One region of the Psychrobacillus syltrankelensis genome, then DNA from elsewhere that is predicted to be linked to it. Evidence: a T-box and tRNA genes for the amino acid it is inferred to sense, from the RefSeq annotation. Region 1 holds a T-box; the other holds one or more tRNA genes.
The links. The T-box of region 1 lies ahead of thrS (threonine--tRNA ligase). A T-box ahead of a tRNA ligase gene usually reads a tRNA of that ligase, here a tRNA-Thr.
Positions count from the first base shown of each region.

Region 2: it has a tRNA-Thr gene. The T-box ahead of thrS (threonine--tRNA ligase) is inferred to sense a tRNA for this amino acid. The anticodon was not compared.

Region 1 is NZ_CM144227.1:2,992,569-3,007,677, forward strand. It holds gene metG (methionine--tRNA ligase) at 1-912, shown strand, start outside; gene ACTSKG_RS14590 (FAD-dependent oxidoreductase) at 1,006-2,340, shown strand; T-box leader at 2,393-2,620, shown strand; T-box leader at 2,659-2,885, shown strand; T-box leader at 2,924-3,151, shown strand; gene thrS (threonine--tRNA ligase) at 3,208-4,410, shown strand; gene ACTSKG_RS14600 (hypothetical protein) at 4,486-4,722, shown strand; gene ACTSKG_RS14605 (GNAT family N-acetyltransferase) at 4,706-5,266, shown strand; gene ACTSKG_RS14610 (nucleotidyltransferase domain-containing protein) at 5,259-6,068, shown strand; gene ACTSKG_RS14615 (GNAT family N-acetyltransferase) at 6,059-6,562, shown strand; gene ACTSKG_RS14620 (spore germination protein GerW family protein) at 6,581-6,976, shown strand; gene ACTSKG_RS14625 (VanZ family protein) at 6,981-7,454, opposite strand; gene ACTSKG_RS14630 (VOC family protein) at 7,549-7,944, shown strand; gene ACTSKG_RS14635 (AraC family transcriptional regulator) at 8,062-8,925, opposite strand; gene ACTSKG_RS14640 (NUDIX hydrolase) at 9,022-9,408, opposite strand; gene ACTSKG_RS14645 (DUF2339 domain-containing protein) at 9,597-11,192, shown strand; gene ACTSKG_RS14650 (MarR family winged helix-turn-helix transcriptional regulator) at 11,344-11,775, shown strand; gene ACTSKG_RS14655 (SRPBCC family protein) at 11,786-12,241, shown strand; gene ACTSKG_RS14660 (GNAT family N-acetyltransferase) at 12,263-12,697, shown strand; gene ACTSKG_RS14665 (DUF1801 domain-containing protein) at 12,860-13,267, shown strand; gene ACTSKG_RS14670 (YebC/PmpR family DNA-binding transcriptional regulator) at 13,377-14,096, shown strand; gene ACTSKG_RS14675 (hypothetical protein) at 14,276-14,722, shown strand; gene ACTSKG_RS14680 (NUDIX hydrolase) at 14,724-15,109, shown strand, end outside.
Region 2 is NZ_CM144227.1:2,781,368-2,796,476, reverse strand. It holds gene cdaA (diadenylate cyclase CdaA) at 1-382, opposite strand, end outside; gene ACTSKG_RS13610 (zf-HC2 domain-containing protein) at 497-1,129, opposite strand; gene sigW (RNA polymerase sigma factor SigW) at 1,142-1,717, opposite strand; gene rocF (arginase) at 1,988-2,887, opposite strand; gene ACTSKG_RS13595 (GNAT family N-acetyltransferase) at 2,958-3,539, opposite strand; gene ACTSKG_RS13590 (citrate/2-methylcitrate synthase) at 3,598-4,689, opposite strand; gene ACTSKG_RS13585 (LysR family transcriptional regulator) at 4,797-5,678, shown strand; gene ACTSKG_RS13580 (histidine phosphatase family protein) at 5,707-6,252, shown strand; tRNA gene ACTSKG_RS13575 (tRNA-Ala) at 6,316-6,388, opposite strand; tRNA gene ACTSKG_RS13570 (tRNA-Gln) at 6,417-6,491, opposite strand; tRNA gene ACTSKG_RS13565 (tRNA-Tyr) at 6,498-6,581, opposite strand; tRNA gene ACTSKG_RS13560 (tRNA-Val) at 6,603-6,678, opposite strand; tRNA gene ACTSKG_RS13555 (tRNA-Thr) at 6,819-6,891, opposite strand; tRNA gene ACTSKG_RS13550 (tRNA-Asn) at 6,905-6,979, opposite strand; rRNA gene rrf (5S ribosomal RNA) at 7,371-7,486, opposite strand; rRNA gene ACTSKG_RS13540 (23S ribosomal RNA) at 7,673-10,600, opposite strand; rRNA gene ACTSKG_RS13535 (16S ribosomal RNA) at 10,842-12,396, opposite strand; gene ACTSKG_RS13530 (hypothetical protein) at 12,652-13,317, shown strand; gene ACTSKG_RS13525 (KinB-signaling pathway activation protein) at 13,452-14,132, opposite strand; gene gerD (spore germination lipoprotein GerD) at 14,268-14,867, shown strand; gene ACTSKG_RS13515 (Mrp/NBP35 family ATP-binding protein) at 14,897-15,109, opposite strand, start outside.

The sequences.
Region 1 (15,109 bases):
GGGTATGAAAACAAAAAGGTTTATGTTTGGATAGAAGCAGTTTCAGGCTATTATTCTGCAAGTAAGGAATGGGCAACAATTCACAATGAAAGTGAAGAAGAGTTTTGGAATGAAAATACGACTTCTTATTATGTGCATGGAAAAGATAATATTCCATTCCATACAATTATTTGGCCAGCAATTTTACTAGGGATTAAAAATCTATCGTTGCCTACACATATTGTTTCTAATGAGTATTTAACATTGGAGAAAAAGAAATTTTCTACGAGTAAAAATTGGGCAGTGTGGGTGCCGTACATTTTAGAGAAGTATCAACCAGACTCAATTAGATATTTTTTGACGACGAATGCACCGGAAAACCGGGATGCGGATTTTTCTTGGAGGGAATTTATTTTAAGTCATAATTCAGAGTTACTTGGAGCATATGGGAATTTCATTAATCGTACGTTAAAGTTTATTGAAAAGTATTATGGTGGAATTATTTCGAATGGAGTGATAAACAATGAAATAGAAGGAAAAGTGGAAAGTCTATATGACGTGGTTGGAGGACTAATTGAATCAGGACACTTTAAACAAGCGATAGATCAGGTCTTTGATTTTATACGATCTGCAAATAAATACTTTGATGCGGAGCAACCATGGAAACAAATTAACGAAGACAAAGATTCATGTGATAGTACTCTTCTTACATGTGTATTCATCATTGCAAATGTCTCCCAAATATTAGAACCGGTTCTTCCATTCTCAAGTGCAACAGTAAAAGAAATGTTAAATCTAGATGAATTTAGTTGGAAAGTAATCAAAAAGAAAAGCTACACATTGACGTTTGTCACCCCGTTATTTGAGCGGTTGGATACAAAAATGATTGTCGAGGAACTTACTTATTTAGAGAGTCAAGTGAATAATAATTAAGAGATCTTTTGTAAGCTTGAAGAATTTTTAAGTTCAAATTAAAAATGATGGGTATAGTAATGGTAATGTAGGGACTTATAGGGAGGGAGATCTATGGAGTACGTAATTATTGGTGGGGATGCAGCAGGAATGAGTGCAGCAATGGAAATTATTCGAAAGGATTCGACTGCAAAAATTACTACATTAGAAAAAGGGTATATATATTCTTACGGTCAATGTGGGTTACCGTATGTGGTGGGAAAGCACGTGCCGTCATCAACTGATGTTATTGCAAGAAGTGTTGAAATGTTTCGGAGTAAATATGGAATTAATGCAAAGACCGGATATGAGGTAACAAATATTGATGTAATAAATAAAACAGTTTCGGGAAACATTTTGCAAGAAGGAGATACATTTGAATTACAGTATAATCGACTGCTCATAGCTACGGGAGCTAGTCCAGTTATTCCTGACTGGGATGGAAGTAGGCTAACTGGAATTCATACAATCAAAACTATACCTAATACAGAAGCGATTATAGCTGACTTAGAGCATACACATCAGATAACGATCATTGGTGGAGGCTATATAGGTTTAGAAATGGCCGAGAACTTTGCAATCCTTGGAAAAAAAGTACGAATTATTCAGCGTGGAGATCAATTAGCAGGTATTTTTGATAAAGACATGGCGACTTTAATCTACAAAGAAGCTACCAACCATCATATAGAAGTAATTTTGAATGAAGAGGTAACATCGTTTTCAGGTGAGGATAGAGTAGAAGAAGTTCTAACGAACAAAGGGAGCTATCAAACGGATTTAGTGCTAATTGCAGTAGGTGTGAAACCAACGACAGAATTTTTAAAAGACACAGGAATTAGTACACTTCCAAATGGCGCAATTATTGTTAACACTCATTTAGAAACCAATGTGAAGGATGTTTATGCAGCAGGAGATTGTGCGACACACTTTCATCGAATCAAACAAAAAGATGATTACATTCCACTTGGTACTACGGCTAATAAGCAAGGACGATTGGCTGGATTCAATATGATGGGCATTGAGGAAGAATTCAAAGGGATTGTTGGGACTTCTATTATGAAATTTTTTAATTTAACCCTTGGAAAAACCGGACTTTCTGAAAAAGAACTAAATCAGTTAGGTATTCAGTACGAAACACATATACAACAGGCAACCGATATTGCGGGTTATTTCCCTGATAAGGAATTGATGCATATAAAATTACTCTATCGAAGAGATAATCAATTGCTGTTAGGAGGACAAATCATTGGAGGGAACGGAGTGGATAAACGAATAGATGTGTTAGCTACGGCACTTTTTCATCAAATGACCGTAACTGATCTCTTAGATTTAGATCTTGCCTATTCACCACCATACAATGGAGTTTGGGATCCTTTACAGCAATTGGCAAAACGAATGGGAAGAAAATAATCGAACAAATAGCTTGACGATTTTCTTTTTGTTGCATATACTAATCAAAAATCAGTAAGCGAAGAAAAGGATATGAATCATTTTATAATTTTCTTGTCAGAGAACAGGGTCAATGGCTGAGAGCCCTGAAGAAAAAGAGATGGTTTACCACCTTGGAGCTACTATGGGGAAAGCGTTGAATGTAATTATCCATAGTCGGGAAACCGTTATCTTGTATGAGCGCAATACATTTTTAGTATTGCAAAATTAGGGTGGAACCACGACCACACTCGTCCCTTTACCGGGATGGGTGTGGTCTTTTGTATTTAAAATAATATAGTTTAAGCGAAGAAAAGGATATGAATCATTTTCAATTTCTTGTCAGAGAACAGGGTCATTGGCTGGGAGCCCTGAAGAAAAACGAATGATTTACCACCTTGGAGCTATTATGGGGAAGGCGATACATGCTATTATCCATAGTCGGGAGAACCGTTATCTTGTATGAGCGCAACACACTTTTTGTGTTGCAAAATTAGGGTGGAACCACGACCACACTCGTCCCTTTACCAGGATGAGTGTGGTTTTTTGTATTAAAAATTAAATAATTTAAGCGAAGAAAAGGATATGAATCATTTTTTAATTTTCTTATCAGAGACCAGGGTCAATGGCTGAGAGCCCTGAAGAAAAAAAGATGATTTACCACCTTGGAGCTACTATGGGAAAAGCGATAAATGCAATTATCCATAGTCGGGAAACCGTTATCTTGTATGAGCGCAATACACTTTTTGTATTGTAAAATTAGGGTGGAACCACGACCACACTCGTCCCTTTACCGGGATGGGTGTGGTCTTTTTGTATTTAACAAAATTATAAACTGGAGGAATTACAATGTCACTTAAAGCAGAAGAAAGAGTAAGTCATCAGAAGTTAGGTCAGCAATTAGAATTATTTATGTCGATGGAAGAAGCGCCAGGAATGCCATTTTACTTGCCGAAAGGTATGGTGTTACGAAATGAGCTTGAAAATCTTTGGAGAATTAAGCATCAACGAGCAGGATATCAGGAAATTAAAACTCCGATCATGATGAGGCAAGAACTCTGGGAGAAGTCTGGACACTGGGATCATTACCATGAAAATATGTATTTTGCAGATGTGGATGAACAAAAATATGCGATTAAGCCGATGAATTGCCCGGGAGCAGTATTAATTTTTAACAGCAAAAGAAGAAGTTACAGAGAGTTACCTGTTCGATATGCGGAACTTGGTTTAGTTCATCGTCATGAATTATCGGGTTCATTAAATGGACTGTTACGGGTTCGAGCGTTTACTCAAGATGATGCACATCTATTTGTACGTGAGGAACAAATAGAAAGTGAAATAGACAAAGTGCTGGATCTAGTGGATGAATTTTATTCAGAATTTGGTTTTAGTTACAAAATAGAGCTATCTACTCGTCCTGAAGATTTTATGGGGGCAGTGGAAGTTTGGGACCAAGCAGAGCTAGCACTTGAATCATTATTAAAGAAAAAACAATTAGAATATCAAGTAAACGAAGGAGACGGGGCATTTTATGGTCCTAAAATTGATTTTCATATTTTAGATTCTCTTGGTCGAAGCTGGCAATGCGGAACAGTTCAGCTTGATTTTCAAATGCCTGAGAAGTTCCATTGTCAATACATTGACGAGGACAATCAACCCCGTCAACCAATTATGATTCACCGTGCAATTTATGGATCCATCGAACGTTTTATTGCTATTCTTTTGGAGCATTTCCAAGGAAGTTTTCCACTTTGGCTTGCACCTGTTCAAGTGAAGATCTTACCGATAGCGGACGCACATATTTCATATTGTGAAGAAGTGAAACGACGACTTGAACAAGAAGGGTACCGGGTTGAAATAGATGACCGAGTAGAGAAAATTGGTTTGAAAATACGCGAAGCAGCATTGCAAAAGCATCCGTATATGTTGATAATTGGGGACCAAGAAATGGAGCAAGGAATGGTCTCTGTGAGAAAGCATAAAGTAGGTAGCATTGGAGAAATGGATATCGATGAGTTGATTGGAAATTTAATAGGTGAGCAAAGAATTTAACGAATTACAAAGGAACCCTCTCCTACGAAGGAGTTTTCGTTATTCTTCACGAATAATACTGGTAGGAGGGATTTCATGAGGAAATGGTTTTTATTGATTTTAGGAGTTATTGTATTAGCCATTAATAGTTGGAGAATATATGATATGTTTCAACCGAAAGTGGGACCTATTGGGAATGGGAATATAGGTAATCATGTGTGGATATCCTTTATCACTGGTTTTATAGTTGGTTTTTGGGCAATTGCTCAATTTTTTATACTCCTTGTATATGAAAAGAAGAAAGAGAGTGTTAGGAATGATTACATTCAATAATTTTCCGCATATAGAGACAGAACGTTTTCTATTGCGTCCAATAGAAGTAAAAGATGCCGATGAGGTGTTCCATTACTTTTCGAAAGATGAAGTAACAAAATACTATGATTTGGATACATTTACTCATGTGGATGAAGCTATTCAATTAATTGAAAACTGGCAAAAGCGCTTTGCAAACAATGAAGGAATTCGCTGGGGAATTGCAACTAAGGATGAAAATAAAATAATCGGTAGCTGTGGTTATCACAATTGGGATAAGGAGCACTTCAAAGCAGAAATAGGATTTGAAGTAACACCAGAGTTTTGGCAACAAGGAGTTATGACCGAGGTTCTACCACATGTAATACAATATGGTTTTGAAGAAATAGGTCTCTTCCGAATTGAAGCACTTTATGACCCAGAAAACACAGCTTCTAAAAAGACGCTTGAAAAAGCTGGTTTTATCTATGAAGGTACTTTGAGGAAATCTTCCTTTGAAAAAGGACGTTTTTGTGACGCTGCGATCTGTTCTATTTTGAAAGATGAGTACAAAAAATATGAATGAACGTCTACCAAAGAGTGTTCATGCATTTACACAATTATTTGTAAAAGTGCTAAATAAACATTTACCTGAAAATATAATAGAAGGTATTTATATTTACGGATCGATTGCTTTAGGGGCTTTTAATGAACAGAAAAGCGACATCGACTTTATTGTTCTATTGAAGCGTGAACTCAGTGATCAAGAAGTGGTGGCTATTAAAGGAATCCATTCACAAATGAACAAGTATGAATTCGGAAATCGAATGGACGGAGTTTACGTTCAAGCAAGTCTAATAGGTAAAACAAATGAAGAGCAACCGATGTATCCATTTTGCTCAGATGGAAAAGTTAGTGTGGGGCATTGGGATGTGAATCATATTACATGGTGGGTTTTAAAACAGCATGGGATTAGGTTGCAAGGAACGACAATCGCAGAACTAAATATCACAACAAGTTGGGCAGATGTCTTGAAAACGTTGGAATATAATGTGAACAAATACTGGTTCCACAAGACTAAAAAAATGTATCTGTTTTTGTTCGATAGTATGATAGAATTCACAACTTGTACGATTAGTAGAATCATATGCTCGCTCGAACGACAAGATATATTTTCGAAAGATGAAGCAGTTAAGTTATGTTTGGGCACACTGCCAGAAAGATGGCATCTCCTCTTAAATGAAGGTGCACGAATTCGAATAGGAACAAATATGAAATCATTGTATAAAAGCAAAATAAAAAGAGCAAAAGATTGTAGAGATTTTATATTATTTACACATGAATTATATAAAGAAGACTTTTTAATGAGGAGTAAACTATGGAAATAAAATTATTAACGCCAGCCGACGCAAGTGCGTATTGGGAATTAAGATTAGAAGCACTACAGCTAAATCCAGAAGCATTTGGCTCAAGTTACGAGGAAGCAATACAAAGAACCAATCCCATTGAACAAGTGAAAAATAATTTTCTAACAGAAGGAAACTATACATTTGGAGCATTTGACCAACATAAGCTTATGGGAATGGTTACTTTAATCCAGGAGAGCTCCATAAAATTCAAGCACAGAGCGAATATTTATGCGATGTACGTAAGTCCAGAGATGCGAGGTAAAGGTGTTGGCAAAGCATTGATTACTGAAGCAATTAATAAAGCTGAAACAATAGAAGGAATTGAGAAACTTAATCTGACTGTTGTATCAACTAACGAACCAGCTAAGAAACTTTATACACAGTTAGGATTTAAAGTTTTTGGTGTGGAGGAAAAAGCATTAAAGGTGGAAGATACCTATTACGACGAGGATCTCATGGTGCTAATTTTTTAATGCAAAGGGAGGAAGATAGTGGAAGTAAAAAAGTCAGTTATTGGCTCGCATGCACATGACAAAAACGCAATTTATCATTCACCCATACGTTCAATACTCGATAAGTTCTCTCGTAATAAGGATGTTTCGCTGGTTTATGGAGAATCAATTGGGTTTGAAGATAAAAAAGTAATTCCGGTAGCTAAAATAAAATATTATGTTGGCGGTGGTGGAGGATATTCTGAGAGCAATGAGAAAGAATCAGCTGCCCAGGGAGAAGGAGCAGGAGGTTATTTTTCTGTTAAGCCAATTGGTGTTCTTGAAATTACGCCTGGAAAGGTTAAGTTTAAGCCTATTGTTCAATTGAATTTCCTTTTAACTCTTTTTACTATATTCACGTTTGGTCTTGTTTTACTATGGAAGAAAGTTCGCTAAAGAATTAATCCTTAGCGAATTTTCTTTGTTTTATAGTTTTAACAAACTTCCATAATAGAAGAGCACTAATGGCACCAACTGTATCAAGCATAACATCTTGAGCGGTAGCTGTACGCCCGCTTGTTAAGGATTGGTGAAATTCATCTGCAATAGCAAAGAGCATTGTTAGAATTGCTGCAGTTATAATCCGATATTTGAATCTAGGTAAAGCAGCATAAACTGCAAGAGCAATCACTCCAAAATATAAAAAATGCGTACCTTTTCGAATTAAAAACTCAACAAAGAGATAGTAACCACGCTCTTTAATAGATACTAGAATGCCCCAATATGGTATTTGAAGATAAGAAAGAAAAGATTCAAACGGCTTATTTGGCAACCACTTTTCCAATGTTGCTACAAGAGATTGCTGTTCCGCTGTTTGTCCTGATGATATGAATACAATTATAAGTAAAATTAGAAGAGGAATTATTTTTTTCATACCAAAACAGTATCATAAAAACAGGGAATTTTCATTCCTACAAACTAAATAAGGTTATGCTAAAATTAAATAAAAAGTAAGGGAGAAAAATACTATGCCTAAAATCAATACATTTCTAATGTTCGAAGGACAAGCTGAAGAAGCAATCAATTTTTACACATCGATTTTCAAGCATTCGGAGATTATTCGAATTGCACGCTATGGAGCTAGCGGCCCTGGAATTGAAGGGAAAGTATCACAAGCGGCATTCTCTATTAATGGACAAGAGTTTTTATGTACTGACAGTTTTGTCCAACATGCGTTCACATTCACACCTTCTATATCTTTATTTGTAGAATGTGATTCGGAAGAAGAAATTGATGACGCTTATGCAAAGCTATTAGAGGGCGGGCAGTCATTAATGCCAATTGACAAATATCCATTTAGCAAGAAATTTGGTTGGGTACAAGATAAGTTTGGTGTCTCATGGCAATTGAATCTTTCTAATTAATTGAAAATCGGATAATGAACGAGAAAAATCGAATGATGAATAACGCTGATTAGAACGCCAATAAAAAAAGTATCACCTAGGAGTAATTTTTAATACTCCTAAGTGATACTTTTTCGACTATTTAATAGGAATCCAAATTTCTGAATAATAATCTGGACTAGACGCGTTCCCATCGGAATACACTTCTAGCTCTGGTGTACCTGCATGCTCGTAAGGGTTAGATGGAAACCATTCAGAAAAAATTTGCTTCCAAGTGTTTTGCATGGCATCCGGCATTGGACCGTGCACTTCAAAAACTACCCATTTCGATGCTGGGATTTCCATTCCTGAAAAGTTTTCTGGTACATCACCATCATGAGCTGTTGCAATCCAATAATCAATCAAGCTGTTCTTTTGATAATTCTTGTCTGCAACACAAACTCCTAGCACACCTTTTACTCCACCATTGTTTAACTGAAACAGTGAATTATCCGTGCCGTCTGCATTTACTTCATCCCAAAATACAGGGATACCTTGCAAGTTCTCGCCTTTTTTACAGTCGTACGTTCTTTTTATTCCAACAACTTGAAAACTTTCCTCTTCTACAATTTTGTACTTCATCGGTTCGGCTCCTCTCAAGCTCACCTGGATCACCAGGCGGTTGTATGATTTTAATTTTCCTAATTTTTTTCGAGCTTCACTCGGCGTAATGCTATGTTGTTTTCGAAAAGCCTTTGTGAAAGCTTCGGGAGTATCGTAGCCATATTTATAGGAGAGATCGATTATTTTGTTGTCTGTATTCATTAATTCCTGTGCAGCTAAAGTTAATCGTCGTTGTCGGATATAATCTCCAACGGATATATTCGTTAAAATTGCAAACGTCCTTTGGAAATGAAATACTGAAGAATTTGCTTCTTTAGCAATTTGTTCCATTTTCAACTCATCAAGTAAATGAACTTCAATATAGTTAATTGCCTTCTGAATCGATTCCACCCATCCCATGGCCCTCACCCCTAATAAATATCATAAATTGTAACTAACAATGAATCCTGTCATTTTGTGCTAACTATGGACTGATTCAATTTTTAGTCGCAAGGTTTAAGAGAGAATTATATCCACAATTTCCCGAGGGCGAACTTCAAAAGAAAGAAGATCGTCAATATCCATCCATACTGGTTCGTATGTTCCGCGTTCGATTGAAGTGTGTGTATATTCTTCTCCAGTTCCTGTCCCAAAGTTTCCTCCTACAATATCTGCTAAGAAAAAATGTTGTGTACCATTTTGTTTTAATACTTTAAGCAGACGCTGAATTCGGACGATTACGCCGAGTTCTTCGTATGTTTCTCGTATAGCTGCTTGTTCCGGAGTTTCACCACTCTCTATGCCCCCACCCGGAAATACATAATAAGTCATATGTGGCTTGGTTCTTTTGATAAGCGCTACACGACCATTTTCAATTATGATAGTGGCTCCTCGGTTTCTCATGTTTAATTCCCCTCATATTTTCTTCTTTAATAGTAAAAGTATACCAAAAATTTATTATAAAGAGTGATTAAAATGTATGTTCTGATATTATTGTATAGTGATAAAAATTTCCAGTAGAAGATAAATAAAGGATATTTTCAGCGTTTGTCTAATACTATTAAAATAGAGATGTTGAAATGGGGGGTAAAATGGAAAAGAATGCAACTCTTGAAAATCGAATAGAGCACTTGGAAGAACGCGTTCGTTTGTTAGAAGAGCAATTATCCAAGAAGAACTCCATAGTTCAGAATCAAAAGCCAATTATACATTCGAAACAACAAGAGAAAACAACGATTGAATGGGATGTGCTCATCTTTCAGAAAATCCTGCCACCTTTATTTATAATTGTTTTTATTGTCGGTATCCTTTGGGCGTTCAAAGCTGCCTCTGATTACGGTATTTTAAATGCTCAAGTAAAAGTTGTACTTGGATATGTGGTAGGTTTTGCAATAATCGGATTAGGTTTATGGCAAATAAAACAAAGTCGAAAAAATTTAGGACAAATGCTATTAGGTGGCGCTATTCCTGTTTTTATGTTGACTACTTTTGCTATGCATCAGCTATATGCTATGGCTGGCCCTGAAATATCTTTTTTTCTAAACGTAGTTTGGATTTTATTAGGATTGTTTCTAACATATAAGTTCAAATCACAAGGGATTGGAATTGTTTCCACCGTTGGAGGAGTATTTGTCCCTTTTCTAATTAATAGTACTTCGCCAAATATTCCGTTGTTTTCACTTTATGAAGCATTACTATTCACTATTTTTTTGTTGATTGCACTTAAATATAGTTACAAAGCTTTATATTATGTCTCAGTTGTTTTCTTGCAAATAGCTATAGTAGTATTTGCTATTTTTACAAATGTGTCTGAAGCATTAAAGTGGCTAGTTGTATTACCGATATTAGTACAGCATTTAGCATTATTGGTTAGTTTTTTAAAGACAAAGCAGATGTTAAAAAATCAGGCATATATGCTTTTTTCTGTTATGATTTTTACTGCTATGTGGATTCGGATTGTTTTAACGGAAAACGAAGCATCCGTTTTAGTGGCAGCTATAGCGATTGTATATGGAGTATGCCTATATATGTACCGACAAGATTTGAAACGTGCGCCTATCTTTATAGCGAACGGATCATTAGCTTTGTTAATTCTAATGCAACTTCTCGTAGATGATTTATTATTTGAAGGAATAATTGGATTGAGTATAATATACTTGCTTGTATATAAAAAATTCACTCATAAGTTACACATAATTCTTTTTGGATTCACCTATTTTATTGGATTTTACTATGTGTTATTAATTTCCATTACAAGTTGGTTTTCATGGGAAATGTTGCACTGGATAGTGTTTATCGCTGCGACAGCATATGAGATTTATGTACTTAAGGCAATTAGTAAACAAAAAAAATATATTGTTTTTAATATTGGCGTCCCATATTTAGGAGTCTTATTATTATACTTTCTTCATATGATTGCGATTATTATATCTGGCGAATTAGGAAGTAATTTAGAACGTGTATTTACTAGTTCTTTATGGGTTGTTGTAGCCATTCTTTTTATGGTAGGGAGTAGACGATTATTATTGGAACAAGGTAAATATGTGGGAGTGGGTATTCTATTCTTCACATTAGCAAAGATAATATTGTTCGACATTCCATTTGTTTCAGTAGCCATTAAAGCGTTGTTATTCATTGTTCTTGGAATTGTAGGATTAATCGTGTCGCGTGCCTATTATAAAAAATAAAGACCTAATCTTAAGTAAATAAGCTAAAATAACGATAATGATGTTTATCATGATTCACCCGGCGGATTTCACGGATATTGTATTGTGATTACACAATTCGATATCAGGATCAATTACGCCGAGGCCTAATTGATTTTTGGAGGAGTTTGAATTGAAACAAGATATTTTTAAAGTAATTAGAACAATAGAAACTTTTACAAATGAAGCAATCATAAGATGGACAAAATCTTTTAATAAAAATATAGGATTGTCCCCAATACTTACTTTATCTGAACTTAAGAAAACAGGCCCTCAAAAATCTACAGTATTAGCAGCTAAATTAGGTTACACACCAGGTGCTATTACAAATATTTCAACTAAGCTTGTGAAAGAAAATTATGTAGAGCGAATATACAATGATGAGGATCGCCGTAATGTGTTACTTAAAATAACTCCAAAAGGAGAAGCACTACTGCAAGAGGCAATAGAAAAAGGTGATGAGCTTCACATTGAACTCTTTAGTGTATTAAGCGATGAAGAGTTGAATCAATTATTGTCCTTATATGAGAAAATACTTCAAAACCTAGAGGTAGAGGAGAAATAAAGGGTGCAATATGCCTGTCATACAACATAAAACCTATATGGAGGCACCAATTAATAAGTGTTTCAATCTTGCCAGAGATGTGGAAATTCATATTAAAACTTCAGAGAAAACAAACGAAAAAGCGGTTGCTGGTGTAGTAACAGGTCTTTTAAATTTATATGATACCATCACGTGGGAAGCAACTCATTTTGGTGTTAAACAAAGATTAACTGCGAAGATTACTGAAATGAATATACCATTTAGGTTTGTGGATGTGATGGTAAAGGGATCCTTTCATTCTTTTACGCATACACATGAATTTGTTGAATATGGGACTGGAACATTGATGATCGATAACTTTGAATATAAAGTTCCTTTTGCTCTTTTAGGTCGAATAGCGGATAAACTGTTTTTAGAAAAATATATGAGAAATTTTATCATTTTTAGAGCAAATGAGTTAAAAAGAATTGCAGAGCTAGGCAAATGAAGTTGAAAGGGGAACATCTACTTGCAGTTCATTTATTATTCAGGAAGACCAGATTCTAATATTCTTTCTGGAATTATGGAAATCCATAAGCATGTTTTTGAAGGGTCAGAACTAGTTTTAGAAGAATTAGATGAAAAGAAGAAATTACTCATCTTCGTAGCATTAGAAGAGGAGCGAGTTGTAGGTTTTAAAATTGGTCATGAATTTGCAGATGATACATTTTATAGCTGGCTTGGTGGCGTTCACTCTGATTTTCGCGGAAAAGGAATAGCTTCTGAGTTAATGAGACGACAGCATGCACTTGTGAAGTCATTTGGTTATAAGAAAATCCGTACAATTTCTAGAAATAATAGAAGGCAAATGCTCCTATTAAATATTAAATTTGGTTTTGATGTAATCGAAACATTCATAAGTACAAAAGGGACGCATAAGATTGTTTTGGAAAAAGAATTATAAATGAAAGAAGGGGCATTCCTGAAAATGGAATGCTCCTTTTAGTTATCGTCAACCATCATAGAGAAATAGAGGAATTACAGGACACTTATAGAAGATTATTAAGAGGATATAAAAAAACAAAATTCATAAGGGGGTCAATGAGTGGCTAAGTATGAGCAAAAGATGAAAGAGACGAATCAAGATGTAGTAGAATTTATCGAAAAAGTGGAAAGTCCTAAGAAACGAGAAGATGCTTACAAGCTTTTAGAGATTTTTGAAGAAACATCAGGTTATGAAGCGAAAATGTGGGGACCAAGTATCATTGGTTTTGGATCGTATCATTATAAATATGCGACCGGGCATGAAGGGGATGCACCTCTTGTCGGTTTCTCTCCAAGAAAAGCAAAGATTAGTCTTTATTTTGCACCTGGTGATACAGCACGTCAAGAAAGTCTAAAGCGATTTGGGAAGTATACTTCAGGGAAATCATGTATATACATTAATAAAATAGATGATATTGAAGTGGATATTTTGAAAGAAATGATTACACAATCTATTATGTTTTTACAAAATTTATATCCAGATAATTAAAACATTTTGGAAGTTAATGTATTTACTTTTGCTACTTAATATGAAATTAATGTATAATACTACAGTATAAATTAAAGTAGAAACTTTAACTGAAAGAGAGTGGGACTTTATGGGTCGTAAGTGGAATAATATTAAGGAAAAGAAAGCTTCCAAAGATGCAAATACTAGCCGTATATATGCAAAATTTGGACGTGAAATATATGTAGCTGCAAGACAAGGTGAACCGGATCCTACCTCTAACCAAGCTTTGAAGGTAGTATTAGAACGTGCGAAAACATACAGTGTGCCTAAGCATATTATTGATAAAGCAATTGAAAAAGCAAAAGGTGGATCGGAAGAAAGCTATGATGAGCTTCGTTATGAAGGTTTCGGTCCAAGTGGCTCTATGGTAATCGTGGACGCATTAACAAATAACGTAAACCGCACTGCATCTGACGTGCGTGCTGCATTTGGTAAAAATGGCGGCAACATGGGTGTTAGTGGTTCTGTTGCTTATATGTTCGATGCGACTGCTGTTATTGGTTTAGAAGGTAAAACGGCGGATGAAGTGTTAGAGATTCTTATGGAAGCGGATGTAGATGCTCGCGACATTTTAGAAGAAGAAGATTCCGTTATAGTGTACGCAGAACCAGATCAATTCCATGCAGTACAAGAGGCATTAAGAGCAGCTGGAGTTACAGAATTTACTGTAGCAGAGCTAACAATGCTTGCTCAAAATGACATTTCATTAGATGCGGATGCTCAAGCACAATTCGAAAAAATGATCGATGCGATTGAAGATTTAGAAGATGTTCAACAGGTCTACCACAACGTAGATTTAGGAGAATAATAGAAAAAAGGTTGTCTAATCAGTAGGAATTTTTACTGGGAGACAACCTTTTTTTATTTGTCCGTGATTTAAATTGAGGATTAGTTGAAAAAAATATTATATTACCAAAACCAATATAAGGGAAAAGTGGAACTGAAACCAATATAGAACGTCCAATTCGATAAAGGGGTGTGCATGGAATGAAAGATAAGTCTTTAATTTCTTATGTAATCATTTTTATGTTATGTGCATCGATTTTATTTCCAGTTAAAACACTAGCGTCATGGGCGTATGCATTTGTCGTTTGGGATGGTTATGTGTATGTCTTAACGGATGAAATTGTAAATGAGGTAGGAAAAGAAATTGGACATGTGACTAAGTATTCGGATTTGGAGGGGACTTATTCTGGTAACTTTTCAAATGTCTATCCGAAAGGAACAAAGTATTATTCAATAGTTGGAGTGAATACAGATGATGCAATTGCAATAAAAGATGAAACTGGTAAATATATTAAAGCAACAAGGAATGGAGAATACGCTAGTAATAAATACGACATTCTTCAAAACAGTACTACGATATTGTGGATTTTAATGATTATGTTGATTGCTATACTGGGAGTTTACTTCATTAATAAAAGGAGAAATTAATTTGGCAAACGAGTATCCGAAGCATTTTATTGCAGTTTCTGCTTTTATCACGAATGATAAAGGGGAAGTATTGTTAGTTAAAACACATTTGCGTTCCGATACATGGGAAGCACCAGGGGGACAGGTAGAAGTTGGTGAGCCTTTGGATAAAGCTGTGCGCCGGGAAATACTAGAGGAAACGGGAATTGTCATACGTCCACTAGGAATTACCGGTGTTTATTATAATGTAACGAAACATATTCTATCTGTTGTTTTCAAAGCAGAATACGTCAGCGGAGAATTGAATATTCAACCGGAAGAAATTAAAGAAGCTCAGTTTGTCAAAATGACGGAAGCCAATATTGAACAATTCATCACACGTCCACATATGAGATCACGTACATTAGA
Region 2 (15,109 bases), 210 kb from region 1:
CCATATAGCTCACAGATTTGGTCATTGCCCCTAGTAAACGGCTCTGTTCCTCCTCTTCTTGCATAGAACTTCTCGAAAAGAGTGTTCCTCTACCTATTTGTTCAAGTGCTCTTCTAATTTCTGGCTGAAATATAATAATAATCGCTAAAAATCCAAAATTAATAACCTGTTCTAGCATCCATCCAAGTGTATCCAAACCTAAAAAGTCTGTGACGACACGGGCTACAACAATGACAAAAATCCCTTTTAATAATTGGACCGCTTTCGTTCCTTTTACAAGGGTAATTATTTTATATATTACAAACCAAACGAATAAAACATCTAAAATGTTTACAATTACGTTTACTGGCATTAAATTCGTAAATTGCTCCATAAACGACATGTGGCATCCCCCACTTTTCATCACAAATCCATACAATGTAAGTATAGCATAGTTAAGTAATTTTCCGCTTTCTTGAATCAACAAAGTCTACCCATTTTTTGGATAGACTTTTCGTTATTTTACGCTTTCTTCTTTTTCAAAAAATAAAACAACCTGTTTGGCTCCATCTTTTATATGAAACCATAGCCAGTCAAATACTTCATTGATTTCTTCTGTTTTACCTGTAATAACTGCTGTGGAAGCCATATATTTAGAACCGTTGATAACGGTTAGATTCCCATCCAATTCACCATCAATTCGAACATCCCCATTTTTTACAACAAGGTCACCTTTTACGACCTGTCCTTTAGGAACAATGACTGTTTCTCCTTCTACAATAACGTTTTCTTGTTTTGTAAAAGAAAATTGTTGCTCTTCATTAAAATTAGAAAATAATGCACTACTCATTAACAAAAAGAATAACGCTGCTGCAGTAAGAATTGGATGGCGTCGCAACCATCTACTGACACCAGCATGAGATCTTTCTTTTGGAAGTCTATCCATAACCGATTTTTTAAAATTAGATGGAGCCTTTACATGAGCTGCTCCTTTTATGAAGGCAACTACATCACTAAGCTCATGCATATGCTTCTGACAATCGACGCATGACTGCAAATGAGTTTTAAGCTCAAGCTCATGTTCACGGCTTATTTCACCATCTAAATATTCATGCATATAGTGAACAATTCGCTCTGGACACGCATTCATCGTGATTACCTCCTATAAAAAGTTGGGCTGTTTACTTAACTGTTTTCTAAGTGCTTCTCGGCCTCTATGAATTCTAGTTTTAACTGTTCCAAGTGGCAATTCCAATATCTCACTTATATCTTGCAAAGATAATTCTTCCATATATTTCAACACAATTGCCGAACGATACTTGTCTGGTAATCGGCTTATTTCATATTGAATGCGATCTTGTAGTTCGAGTTTCATCAACTCTTCTTCCGGAAGCTCTTCTGCCGCAGCAATCTGAGAGTACATATTAAGTCCTTCTGTACCCGCAACTTCCGCATCTAAATAATAATCTGGCTTCTTTTTTCTTATACGATCAATACATAAATTTGTCGCAATTCGGTACAGCCAAGTGGAAAATTTTCTTTTTTGATCAAATGTATGAATATTAATAAAAGCTCGCACAAATGCTTCTTGGGCTATGTCTTCTGCCTCGTGACGATTTCCTAACATGCGGAAGCATACTTGAAAAAGTCTTTGCTGATACAGGTCCACAATCTCCGCGAATGCGTCTTTGTCCCCTTTTAACACTTGTTTTATTCGTTTGTTCACTAACGCATCCATGGTGATTCCCCTCCGCTCTTTGCGGCTGTCTTACCTATACGAGTAAAGGTTCCAACAGGTTTCATTTTTTTTATATTAATTTAATTTTACCAAATTTTTTCCTCTTTGTGTTATTAAATAAAAAGAAAAAGCAGACTTAAGTGTCTGCTTTCGTCTTAGAAATATTCATAATACGGCATCTTATACTGATTTAAAAACACTTATCAGGCGAAACAGCCTAAGTTTGCTGCGAGCTTGCGCAGGGCAAGTGTATTTATTAGTGATTGCCTTTTAAACGAGGCTTTCCCCAAACAGAGAGCCCATAAGTGCAACAGCAACGTCTGCTGTTTTATTTTTTTCATCTAAAATTGGATTTACTTCCACAAATTCTGCTGAAGTGATTAAGTTGGACGAATAAAGCATTTCCATCGCTAAATGGCTTTCACGATAGCTAATTCCCCCTGGAACTGGTGTCCCAACACCTGGAGTATAAAGCGGATCAATACCATCAAGATCTAGAGACAAATGTACCCCATCTACTTCGCGCTCACGGAAATATTCAATCGTTTGGTTCATCACTTCTGTCATTCCAAGCTTATCAATTTCATGCATAGAAAAAACTTTAATACCTTTTTCCTTGATTAGTTCACGTTCACCGGGATCTACCGATCGTGCGCCGATAATAACGACGTTTTCTGGTACTATCTTCGGAGTTGTTGTGCGAATTTTCACGAGGTCAGTATGTCCTAATCCAAGACTTACTGCTAATGGCATACCGTGTATATTCCCTGACGGTGAAGTTTCTTCCGTATTTAAATCTGCGTGTGCATCGTACCAAATTACTCCAAGATTTTTATATTTATCTGCCAAACCAGCTAACGTACCAATGGCGATACTATGATCTCCACCAAGAACTAAAGGGTAATCCCCTTCTGCTAAAATTTCCATCACTTCGTTTGCCAGTTTTGTATTGCCCTCTACAACCTCTTCCAGATTTCGTAACTTTTTGTTATTCGAAATCTCTTTTCTTCCTATTACTATGTCACCTTTGTCTTTTACATTATGTCCTAGTGACTTTAATCGTTCAATCGCTCCTGCGTATCGAATAGCACTTGGTCCCATATCGACTCCTCGTCTATTTTGACCAAGATCCATTGGTACACCAATAATAGTTATATTTAATTTATTCATAATTTTATACTCCCCTCCGGTTATACACCTATTGTAATACCTGAAGGGCACTTGGCTCAACCCAACAAAATCATGAATATTTATTCATGAGTTGAACGAGGTTATTTTTCACTTCTTTCCATTCACTATCAATAATTGAATAAACTACTGCATTTCTAACAGTTCCATTTGAACGTATGCGCTCATTTCGCAAAACGCCTTCTTTTATTCCACCTATACGTTCAATTGCTCGTTGTGAATTTACGTTTAATTCGTCTGTTCTAAATTGGACACGTATCATACCAAGGTTTTCAAAGGAGTGTTTTAATAGTAAATATTTACATGTAGTATTAACATGTGTTCGCTGAAATTTTTTCCCATAGAATGTGGATCCGATTTCACACGCATAATTTAACGTATCAATGCCATAAATTCTTGTTGTCCCTATAATTTCTTTTGTTTCTGTATGCTCGATTACGAAAGTGAGAGCGGTTTTGGCGATATTCATTTGTTCAATTCCAGCTCGAAGCCATTGGTCAAACTGTTCATAGTTCTCTATTTTATTTAGCATAAATTCAAAAATCTTTGGATCGTAAAGCTCCCACAACCGTTGAATATCAGATTCTTCTAATGGGCGTAGCGTTAAATCGCCAAATACAATTTTTTCTACCAAATTCCAACACCTCACTTTTTTCTATATCATAATAGAAAGATATAGGTGTTGAAAAGCATTATTTTCTTTTAATCTCACCTACGTATACTGACTGTGGACGGAATAGAGCCTGATCATCCACTTGCTCTATCACATGTGCACTCCATCCTACGATACGTGCCACACTAAACGTTGGTGTAAATAAAACTGTTGGCATATCTATTGAACGCATAATTGCTGCAGCGTAAAACTCCACATTCGTATATAGTTTTCTACCAGGTTTGTACTTTTCTAAAAGCCCTGTGATTTCTTTTTCAGCCTTGGTTGCCAAATCTAACCATGGATCTGAGCCTTGTAAACGTAAACACGCTTCTCTTAATAAAATCGATCTAGGATCCTCCGTTTTGTATATACGATGACCGAATCCCATCACCTTTTCTCCATTTTTAATTTTTTCTTCTATGACTGGTCGAATCCTGGATTCATCTTTTATTTCTTCTAGCAAATTTAACACTCCGGATGGCGCGCCTCCATGTAAGGGTCCTTTCATCGTACCAATTGCAGAAGTGATCGCTGCTGGTAAGTCCGACTCGGTGGATACGGTAACTCTCGCTGCAAACGTAGAAGCATTTAACCCATGTTCCATTGTCAGTTTTAAATACGTTTCCAATGCCTCCACTTGTGTTGAAGTCGGTTTCACGCCATTTAACAACCACAAATAATTCTTCGTGTGCGAGAAGTCATCGTTTGTTTCTATTATTGCTAAGCCCAGTTTCTTTCTATAGTGCCTTGCTACAACGACTGGAAGAGCACCTGTTAGAACAATTGCCTGCTCCATCATATTCATTTGCAAAAATTCAGTAGTAGCAAAAGCTGAGATTGCTGTTCTCATTACATCCATAATAGAGACTGTCATCGGAAGTGCATCTATTATATTTTGAACATGTAAAGGGAGTACTCTTCCTTCTTTTAGCTTTTTATTAAACTGAAGAAGCTCTTCTTCTGTTGGTAGCTTGTCGTAGAACAAAAAATATGCTACTTGTTCGAATGAATAAACTGGTATTAACTCCTTTACGTCGGTACCCCGATATCTTAGTACTCCATTTTCTCCGTCTACTAAACTAATTTTTGTTTGCACCGCAACAATGCCTTTTAATCCTTTTTGAAACATATTAATTCCCCTTCCTTTTCCTTATTATATGAAAGATATATAATTATTAAAATTAAATAAAGTCTATTATGTTGATTAATATTATTAATTAATAAAGGAGAATCTTAATGGAATATCAATGGTTGAAAACCTTTATAGCGGCTGCCGAAACTAATAATTTTAGAAAAGCATCTGAAATACTGTTAATGTCACAGCCAAGTGTTACTGTCCATATAAAATTATTGGAAGAATATCTTGGAGTTTCTCTCTTTGAACGAACTAATAAACGAGTGCACTTAACCGAAGCTGGTAAAATGTTTTATATAGAAGCTAAACAACTTACTAAAGGTTTTGAGGTAAGTGTGAATCGTCTCCATGCTTTTACAGAAGGATATACTCACAAATGGAATATTGCTATATCTCCTTTAATGGCCGAAACCATTTTACCTTATATTTTGCGTTCCTTCATGAACAATCATCCATATCTTGAAGTGTCCATACGAGTAGCAGAATCTAGTTCCATCGAAGATTTAGTGTGTAGTGGAGAAGTTAACATTGGCATTTCAGCTATAGATGCTACAAGAAAAAGTATTCAATCTATCGAACTTTATAAAGATCCACTTATATTTATTGTTCCTACTGATGCTTATGATGATGAATCAGGACCATTTTTAGATGCAGAGGACTACTTAAAAGACAATTACTTATTTACTCATCATCATCCAGTCGTTTGGGATCCCCTTCTTCTACAAATCCGCAAGAAAGTGTTGAATTTGAAAACGATGAAGGTAACGCAAGCCTATATAGTAAAACGTTTCATTCAAGAAGGTCTCGGTACATCATTTCTGCCAAAGTCCATTGTGAAAAGGGAACTTTTAGAAGGGCGTGTAATGAGTATACCTTTTGATTTGTTTCCACTTCCCGAAGTAAAGACTTTTCTTTTACTAGAATCATTGGGGGAACTAGAAAAAGAATTTATAAAAAAGATTTCCCAATATTATTTTGGCTAATAATATTTTTAGTAAAGGTGGAAAAGAGATGAAGAAACAAATATATCTAATTAGACATTGCCAAGCGGAAGGACAAGAATCCAATGCATCCCTTACTAAGAAAGGATATATCCAAGCTATTCTGCTTAATGAATTCTTAAGAAACATGAAAGTTGACCGTATTATATCTAGTCCTTTTTTACGTGCCCTAGAAACTATTGAACCTTTTGCAAAGAGCAAAAGTATAGACGTTCAAATCGATGATCGACTAGCAGAACGTGTACTAAGCTCCTTGTCGATGCCAGATTGGCTCGATAAATTGAATGAGACATTTAACAATATGGAGTTAAAACTAATAGGAGGAGAATCAAGTGTTGAAGCACAAGAACGTATATTAGAAGTAATAAATGATATCTTAACTACTGAATTGGAAAATACTATAATCGTGACACACGGAAATATCATGTCTTTACTATTGAATTATTACGATAGTAATTTTGGATTTGAGCAATGGAAATCGTTAAGAAACCCCGATGTGTTTTTATTGCAGTTCACCAATAACATTTGTTCAATCGAGCGTGTATGGGAAAAGTAAGTTCCAACGAAAAAAGGGTATTCCAATCGAATTGGAATACCCTCTTATTCATTATATATTTTATGGAGCCTAGCGGGATCGAACCGCTGACCTCCTGCGTGCAAGGCAGGCGCTCTCCCAGCTGAGCTAAGGCCCCTTAATAAGTTTTATATTTATGTACGATATGGCTGGGGTACCTGGATTCGAACCAGGGCATGACGGAATCAAAATCCGTTGCCTTACCGCTTGGCTATACCCCAATAAAATGGTGGAGGGGGGCGGATTCGAACCGCCGAACCCTAAGGAACGGATTTACAGTCCGTCGTGTTTAGCCACTTCACTACCCCTCCAAAGCTAAGTATGAAAATAAATGGTGGAGGATGACGGGCTCGAACCGCCGACCCTCTGCTTGTAAGGCAGATGCTCTCCCAGCTGAGCTAATCCTCCTGGGTTATAACAATAAGCGGCGCATTTCTGCGTCAACTTCTTTCGCTTTCTTCTCCTGTAAAACCGGACAAATATAATAATAACATATTTACCATACTAAGACAAGTAGTTCTTTTTTGATTGCCCCTACTTAATATGTAAGCTTCCAACCGGATTTGAACCGGTGACCTCTTCCTTACCATGGAAGCACTCTACCTGCTGAGCTATGGAAGCGAAGACAAAAAAATGGCTCCGAAGGTAGGACTCGAACCTACGACCAATCGGTTAACAGCCGATTGCTCTACCACTGAGCTACTTCGGAACGATATGTTTAATTAAAGTACAAATATAATTATAACAACTCTTTTTTTTATTTCAAGTTTATTTTAACAATTTCTCTAAAATTTTATAGAAGATTTTCGAACTTTAACTACAGAGATATAAAACTGGTAGCTTTAAATCATTTCCTAGGCAATAAACGATGTTAGATCATTGGCATGAAACAGCGAGAATTTAGATAGAGTAGTTCCAATACGGAAAATCCTTTACCCCTAAGCAGTTAGAAAGCGGCAGAATGAGACCAATCAAACTCTCAATAAAAAAGCTGTTATGCAGAAAAAATTAGTCGTTATATAATATCCGATTTAAAAACAAGATAATTGCATGCATCAAAAAAAGCCGTTACCGATTACTCGGTAACGACTTTTTATAGTGCCTAGCGACGTCCTACTCTCACAGGGGGAAACCCCCAACTACCATCGGCGCTGAAGAGCTTAACTTCCGTGTTCGGTATGGGAACGGGTGTGACCTCTTCGCCATCATCACTAGACTGTACGGCTTTCAATACACATCGTACTTCTTCGTCAACTTCATTCGTTCGGTCAGTCACGTACTTGAGTACGCTCCTTTCCTCTCTCAATCGTTTCCTCGAATTACTCGTGTCTTGAAACCCTCTTACTAGAGCGCTTGTTCACTCAAAACTGGATAAAAGACATTGATGAATTCAAATTCATATTTGGTTAAGTCCTCGATCGATTAGTATTCGTCAGCTGCACGTGTCGCCACGCTTCCACCCCGAACCTATCTACCTCATCGTCTTTGAGGGATCTTACTTACTTGCGTAATGGGAAATCTCATCTTGAGGGGGGCTTCGTGCTTAGATGCTTTCAGCACTTATCCCGTCCACACATAGCTACCCAGCGATGCTCTTGGCAGAACAACTGGTACACCAGCGGTGTGTCCATCCCGGTCCTCTCGTACTAAGGACAGCTCCTCTCAAATTTCCTACGCCCACGACGGATAGGGACCGAACTGTCTCACGACGTTCTGAACCCAGCTCGCGTACCGCTTTAATGGGCGAACAGCCCAACCCTTGGGACCGACTACAGCCCCAGGATGCGATGAGCCGACATCGAGGTGCCAAACCTCCCCGTCGATGTGGACTCTTGGGGGAGATAAGCCTGTTATCCCCGGGGTAGCTTTTATCCGTTGAGCGATGGCCCTTCCATGCGGAACCACCGGATCACTAAGCCCGTCTTTCGACCCTGCTCGACTTGTAGGTCTCGCAGTCAAGCTCCCTTCTGCCTTTACACTCTTCGAATGATTTCCAACCATTCTGAGGGAACCTTTGGGCGCCTCCGTTACACTTTAGGAGGCGACCGCCCCAGTCAAACTACCCGCCTGACACTGTCTCCTACCCGGGTTACGGGTATGGGTTAGAATTTCAATACAACCAGGGCAGTATCCCACCGACGCCTCCTCCGAAGCTGGCGCTCCGGGCTCTAAGGCTCCTGCCTATCCTGTACAAGTTGCACCAAAATTCAATATCAAGCTATAGTAAAGCTCCACGGGGTCTTTCCGTCCTGTCGCGGGTAACCTGCATCTTCACAGGTACTATAATTTCACCGAGTCTCTCGTTGAGACAGTGCCCAGATCGTTACGCCTTTCGTGCGGGTCGGAACTTACCCGACAAGGAATTTCGCTACCTTAGGACCGTTATAGTTACGGCCGCCGTTTACTGGGGCTTCAATTCGCACCTTCGCTTGCGCTAAGCACTCCTCTTAACCTTCCAGCACCGGGCAGGCGTCAGCCCCTATACTTCACCTTACGGTTTTGCAGAGACCTGTGTTTTTGCTAAACAGTCGCCTGGGCCTATTCACTGCGGCTCTTCTAGGCTATACACCCAAAAGAGCACCCCTTCTCCCGAAGTTACGGGGTCATTTTGCCGAGTTCCTTAACGAGAGTTCTCTCGCTCACCTTAGGATTCTCTCCTCGACTACCTGTGTCGGTTTGCGGTACGGGCACCTATCACCTCGCTAGAGGCTTTTCTTGGCAGTGTGAAATCAGGAACTTCGGACTAAGTCCTCGCCATCACAGCTCAATGTTACAGAGTGCGGATTTGCCTACACTCACACCTTACTGCTTGGACGTGCATAACCAACAGCACGCTTACCCTATCCTTCTGCGTCCCCCCATTACTCAAACGGTGGTTTGGTGGTACAGGAATATCAACCTGTTGTCCATCGTCTACGCCTATCGGCCTCGACTTAGGTCCCGACTAACCCTGAGCGGACGAGCCTTCCTCAGGAAACCTTAGTCATACGGTGGATGGGATTCTCACCCATCTTTCGCTACTCATACCGGCATTCTCACTTCTAAGCGCTCCACCAGTCCTTCCGGTCTGACTTCAACGCCCTTAGAACGCTCTCCTACCACTGATACCATAGGTATCAATCCACAGCTTCGGTGATTTGTTTAGCCCCGATACATTTTCGGCGCAGCGTCACTCGACCAGTGAGCTATTACGCACTCTTTAAATGATGGCTGCTTCTAAGCCAACATCCTGGTTGTCTAAGCAACGCCACATCCTTTTCCACTTAACAAATACTTTGGGACCTTAGCTGGTGGTCTGGGCTGTTTCCCTCTTGACTACGGATCTTATCACTCGCAGTCTGACTCCCAAACATAAATCATTGGCATTCGGAGTTTGTCTGAATTCGGTAACCCGGGATGGGCCCCTAGTCCAAACAGTGCTCTACCTCCAAGATTCTAACGTTTGAGGCTAGCCCTAAAGCTATTTCGGAGAGAACCAGCTATCTCCAGGTTCGATTGGAATTTCTCCGCTACCCACACCTCATCCCCGCACTTTTCAACGTGCGTGGGTTCGGACCTCCAGTAAGTGTTACCTTACCTTCATCCTGGACATGGGTAGATCACCTGGTTTCGGGTCTACGACCACATACTCATTCGCCCTATTCAGACTCGCTTTCGCTGCGGCTCCGTCTTCTCAACTTAACCTTGCATGTAATCGTAACTCGCCGGTTCATTCTACAAAAGGCACGCCATCACCCATTAACGGGCTCTGACTACTTGTAGGCACACGGTTTCAGGATCTATTTCACTCCCCTTCCGGGGTGCTTTTCACCTTTCCCTCACGGTACTGGTTCACTATCGGTCACTAGGTAGTATTTAGCCTTGGGAGATGGTCCTCCCAGATTCCGACGGAATTTCACGTGTTCCGCCGTACTCAGGATACACTCAAGAGAGAATGAACTTTTGACTACGGGGCTTTTACCCTATCCTGCGGACCTTTCCAGATCGCTTCGTCTAGCTCATTCCTTTGTAACTCTATATAGAGTGTCCTACAACCCCAAGAGGCAAGCCTCTTGGTTTGGGCTCTTCCCGTTTCGCTCGCCGCTACTCAGGGAATCGATTTTTCTTTCTCTTCCTCCAGGTACTTAGATGTTTCAGTTCCCTGGGTTTGCCACAGATGCGCTATGTATTCACGCAAATGTACTGCTCCATTACGAACAGTGGGTTTCCCCATTCGGAAATCTCCGGATCAAAGCTCACTTACAGCTCCCCGAAGCATATCGGTGTTAGTGCCGTCCTTCTTCGGCTCCTAGTGCCAAGGCATTCACCGTGCGCCCTTATTAACTTAACCATTCGGCTTCCAATTCACTGCTTGTGTCTTGAAATCCTCAAAAATAGTAGTTAAAAGTACTACACAAAAAATAATCACAAATGTGATTACAAATTGAATTTCTTGAATTTGTTTCTTTCAATGTCGTTTTATCCAGTTTTCAAAGAACAAGAGTTGAATCTTCATATAAAATGAACATTCAAAACTGAACTGCAAAACGTTAAGATACAGATAAAAATCTGTATTCCGATATTATCCTTAGAAAGGAGGTGATCCAGCCGCACCTTCCGATACGGCTACCTTGTTACGACTTCACCCCAATCATCTGTCCCACCTTCGGCGGCTGGCTCCCGTAAGGGTTACCCCACCGACTTCGGGTGTTACAAACTCTCGTGGTGTGACGGGCGGTGTGTACAAGGCCCGGGAACGTATTCACCGTGGCATGCTGATCCACGATTACTAGCGATTCCGGCTTCATGTAGGCGAGTTGCAGCCTACAATCCGAACTGAGAACGGTTTTATGGGATTAGCTCACCCTCGCGGGGTTGCGACCCTCTGTACCGTCCATTGTAGCACGTGTGTAGCCCAGGTCATAAGGGGCATGATGATTTGACGTCATCCCCACCTTCCTCCGGTTTATCACCGGCAGTCACCTTAGAGTGCCCAACTAAATGCTGGCAACTAAGATCAAGGGTTGCGCTCGTTGCGGGACTTAACCCAACATCTCACGACACGAGCTGACGACAACCATGCACCACCTGTCACCGCTGTCCCCGAAGGGAAAGATCTATCTCTAGAACGGTCAGCGGGATGTCAAGACCTGGTAAGGTTCTTCGCGTTGCTTCGAATTAAACCACATGCTCCACCGCTTGTGCGGGCCCCCGTCAATTCCTTTGAGTTTCAGTCTTGCGACCGTACTCCCCAGGCGGAGTGCTTAATGCGTTAGCTGCAGCACTAAGGGGCGGAAACCCCCTAACACTTAGCACTCATCGTTTACGGCGTGGACTACCAGGGTATCTAATCCTGTTTGCTCCCCACGCTTTCGCGCCTCAGCGTCAGTTACAGACCAGAAAGCCGCCTTCGCCACTGGTGTTCCTCCAAATCTCTACGCATTTCACCGCTACACTTGGAATTCCGCTTTCCTCTTCTGTACTCAAGTCCCCCAGTTTCCAATGACCTTCCACGGTTGAGCCGTGGGATTTCACATCAGACTTAAAGGACCGCCTGCGCGCGCTTTACGCCCAATAATTCCGGACAACGCTTGCCACCTACGTATTACCGCGGCTGCTGGCACGTAGTTAGCCGTGGCTTTCTAATGAGGTACCGTCAAGGTACGAGCAGTTACTCTCGTACTTGTTCTTCCCTCACAACAGAGTTTTACGATCCGAAAACCTTCTTCACTCACGCGGCATTGCTCCATCAGACTTTCGTCCATTGTGGAAGATTCCCTACTGCTGCCTCCCGTAGGAGTCTGGGCCGTGTCTCAGTCCCAGTGTGGCCGATCACCCTCTCAGGTCGGCTACGCATCGTCGCCTTGGTGAGCCGTTACCTCACCAACTAGCTAATGCGCCGCGGGCCCATCCTGTAGTGACAGCGAGATGCCGTCTTTTAACATTTCCACATGTGAGGAAATGGATTATTCGGTATTAGCCCCGGTTTCCCGGAGTTATCCCAATCTACAGGGCAGGTTGCCCACGTGTTACTCACCCGTCCGCCGCTAAATCAGAAGAAGCAAGCTTCTTCGTCATTCGCTCGACTTGCATGTATTAGGCATGCCGCCAGCGTTCGTCCTGAGCCAGGATCAAACTCTCCATAATAGAGAACTTAAAAAGCTCATTTTGTTTTGCTGGCATCATCATTAAATGATGTCAAAATTGTTTTGCTATCAAACTAACAGAGTTAGTCTTTCAAGCTGTATGTCTTAACGTTTTGCATGTTCAGTTTTCAATGTTCATGTTGTTTAATTTGTCGTCTTGTTTCAGCGACCTTTGTATCTTAACATCTTTTAAACATGAATGTCAACACTAAATCATAAAATTTATTAGAATGACTGGGAAAGGTGCGAGTTTACAATGAGATTAAAGCTTTTATTTATCGGAACAATGCTAGTTCTTGTGAGTCTTTTTTTTATTATCCCAAATAAGTACTCTTCTATGCTTCCTGTTTTTCAGCTAGTTGAAAAACCTACTGTCGTTTCCAAAGGATCACATGGGAAAACGATAACCATCGATTTATCTTTCGGTAAAGAGGACATGGAAACTTTCTTAAAAAACCTGGAAGCACCATATCCGCATTTTTTTATTAGTAATGATTGGATAGATCGGTCTCCTACTCTTATTCAAATAATGAAAGAGAAGAGTATTCCAATTAGCTTATTAGGGCAAGAAGGTAATAAATATATCGAAGATCCTTCTTTATTCAAAAAGGAAATTGATCAATTTGAAAAAACAGTTGGAGAAGTTCCACTATGGTTTCGAACAAAGGACTATGAATTTCCTATGGAATTACAAAAGACTGCATGGAAATATGAGGTGAATTTGTTGAGTTCAACTAAATACTGGGTGGAAGGAAATCAAAAAATCAAGCTAGAAAAAGGGGATATTCTTAGCGTTCCGCTCCACCAAAAGGAAAGAATCGATATAAAACAATTGGATCAATTACTTAAATCTGATTCTTTTCTTTCTATAGAACAAAATATTTTTGGTTTAACAACTAAAAGTAAAACAATACCCGAATAACGAAAACTTTCTACTTGCTCCTGGATGCTTTGACATCAATTTTATTTAATAAAAAAGACTATAGGCAAACTCAATTTTACCCGAGTTTGTCCACAGTCTGAGCTGCTCCGACATTTAGTCAGAGCTTTTTTTCGTTATTTCGTTTTTAAAGCTGCAGCTTCTTTTCTTGCTTTTCTACGCGCTTCTAATTTTTTTCTATCTTCGTCGGATTTTGCATTATATTTTGGCAAAGCCAATAATTGGTATGCATTAACTGCTAGAAGTGGTACCAAAACAATTAATAACCATACGTCCGCATCGCTTGATTGAACTTTAAGTGCTGCTACCCATTCTAGTGTCGTAATAGCAATCATAAAGAAAAGGGCTGAAATCAATATTTGTTTCTTTGTTTTATTTGCCTTAATTATTGCTACTATTACCGAAGCACCTATTAATAGAACAAGTGCCACTATATGTAACCAGATTTGGCTTGTCGTTCCTTCAGAAGGCTTAAATCGGAAGACAATTAAGTCAAAGATGACCAATGCTATGATAAGTAGTTGCACCCAATTCCATAGTGTAAGGCTTTTGAAAATGTTTACGCCCATCTGATGTATTGTCAAATAAGCAAAGAAACCCATTTGTGCTATAACACTTATGATAAGTCCAAAACCAACTAAGACAATAAATGCAGCGATCACCGCTCCCCATTGTCCCGCTTCATAGTATGATGCAAAGTTTTTTTCCCATAATATAATTGAACCTAACACACCTGTGATTAGTCCACCTATCCACATTGCATTTAGAAAAAATTTAAACCAATTTCGAATTGTCACTGTAAAAAGTCCTCCATATTCTACTAAGTCCTTTATAGATTGTAACAACCATTAGCAAAAAAATCTATTTGTTGATTACTTCTATACATATTTTCTAAAAAAATGTGAATAATAATTGAAAGGATGGTGACTAATTTGAAGTATTTTGCTCTCATTTTATTAACTATTGGCTTACTTGCTGGATGTAGCAGTTCTAACTCATCTTCTCCTTCTTATGAAGAGATGAAGAAAATAGTAATTGATGCTCTTCAAACGGAAGAAGGAAAAAAATCCATTCGAAAGCTTTTAGATGACCCCGAATTTCAAAGTTTGTTAGTAATTGATAATGATCAAGTAAAGAAATCAGTAGAACAAACCATGTTATCCAAAGATGCAGAAAATTTTTGGAAAGAAGTTTATCAAGATCCTAAATTCTCGGAGAAGATGGCAAAAAGTATGGTGAAACAGCAAGAAGAACTAATGAAAGCCTTAATGAAAGACCCCGATTACTTAAAGGATTTAGAAAGCTTTTTTGCTTCAGCTGATATGAAGAAAGAGCTAGGGAAAATTCTACAGTCTGCAGATTTACGCAAAGAAATGGAAAAGGTCGTTGAAGAAACGATTCAAAGTCCATCATTGCAAACAAAGTGGCAAAAGCTCGTGCAAGAAGCTGGTTCTCAGAAAAAAGGTGGCGGCGGCTCTTCTTCGGGAGGTTCAGGCTCATCAAAAGGCGGGGAAAAAGAATCAAAAAAATAAGGCCGATCCTGTTAAGGAACGGCCTTTTCTTATGCTTTTTCGATTACTTCGCGCGCGATATCTAAATAAATTTTACCGGTAGGATGTGTTTCCCCATACACGGATGGAGCAAAATCAATATCGTTCCAATCCGGTTGACCTAGTGGAATTTGACCAAGTAATTCTGTACGAAGTTCTTCCGCAAGTTTAGGTCCTCCACCTTTACCAAATACAAATTCACGTTCACCAGTAGATTTAGATTC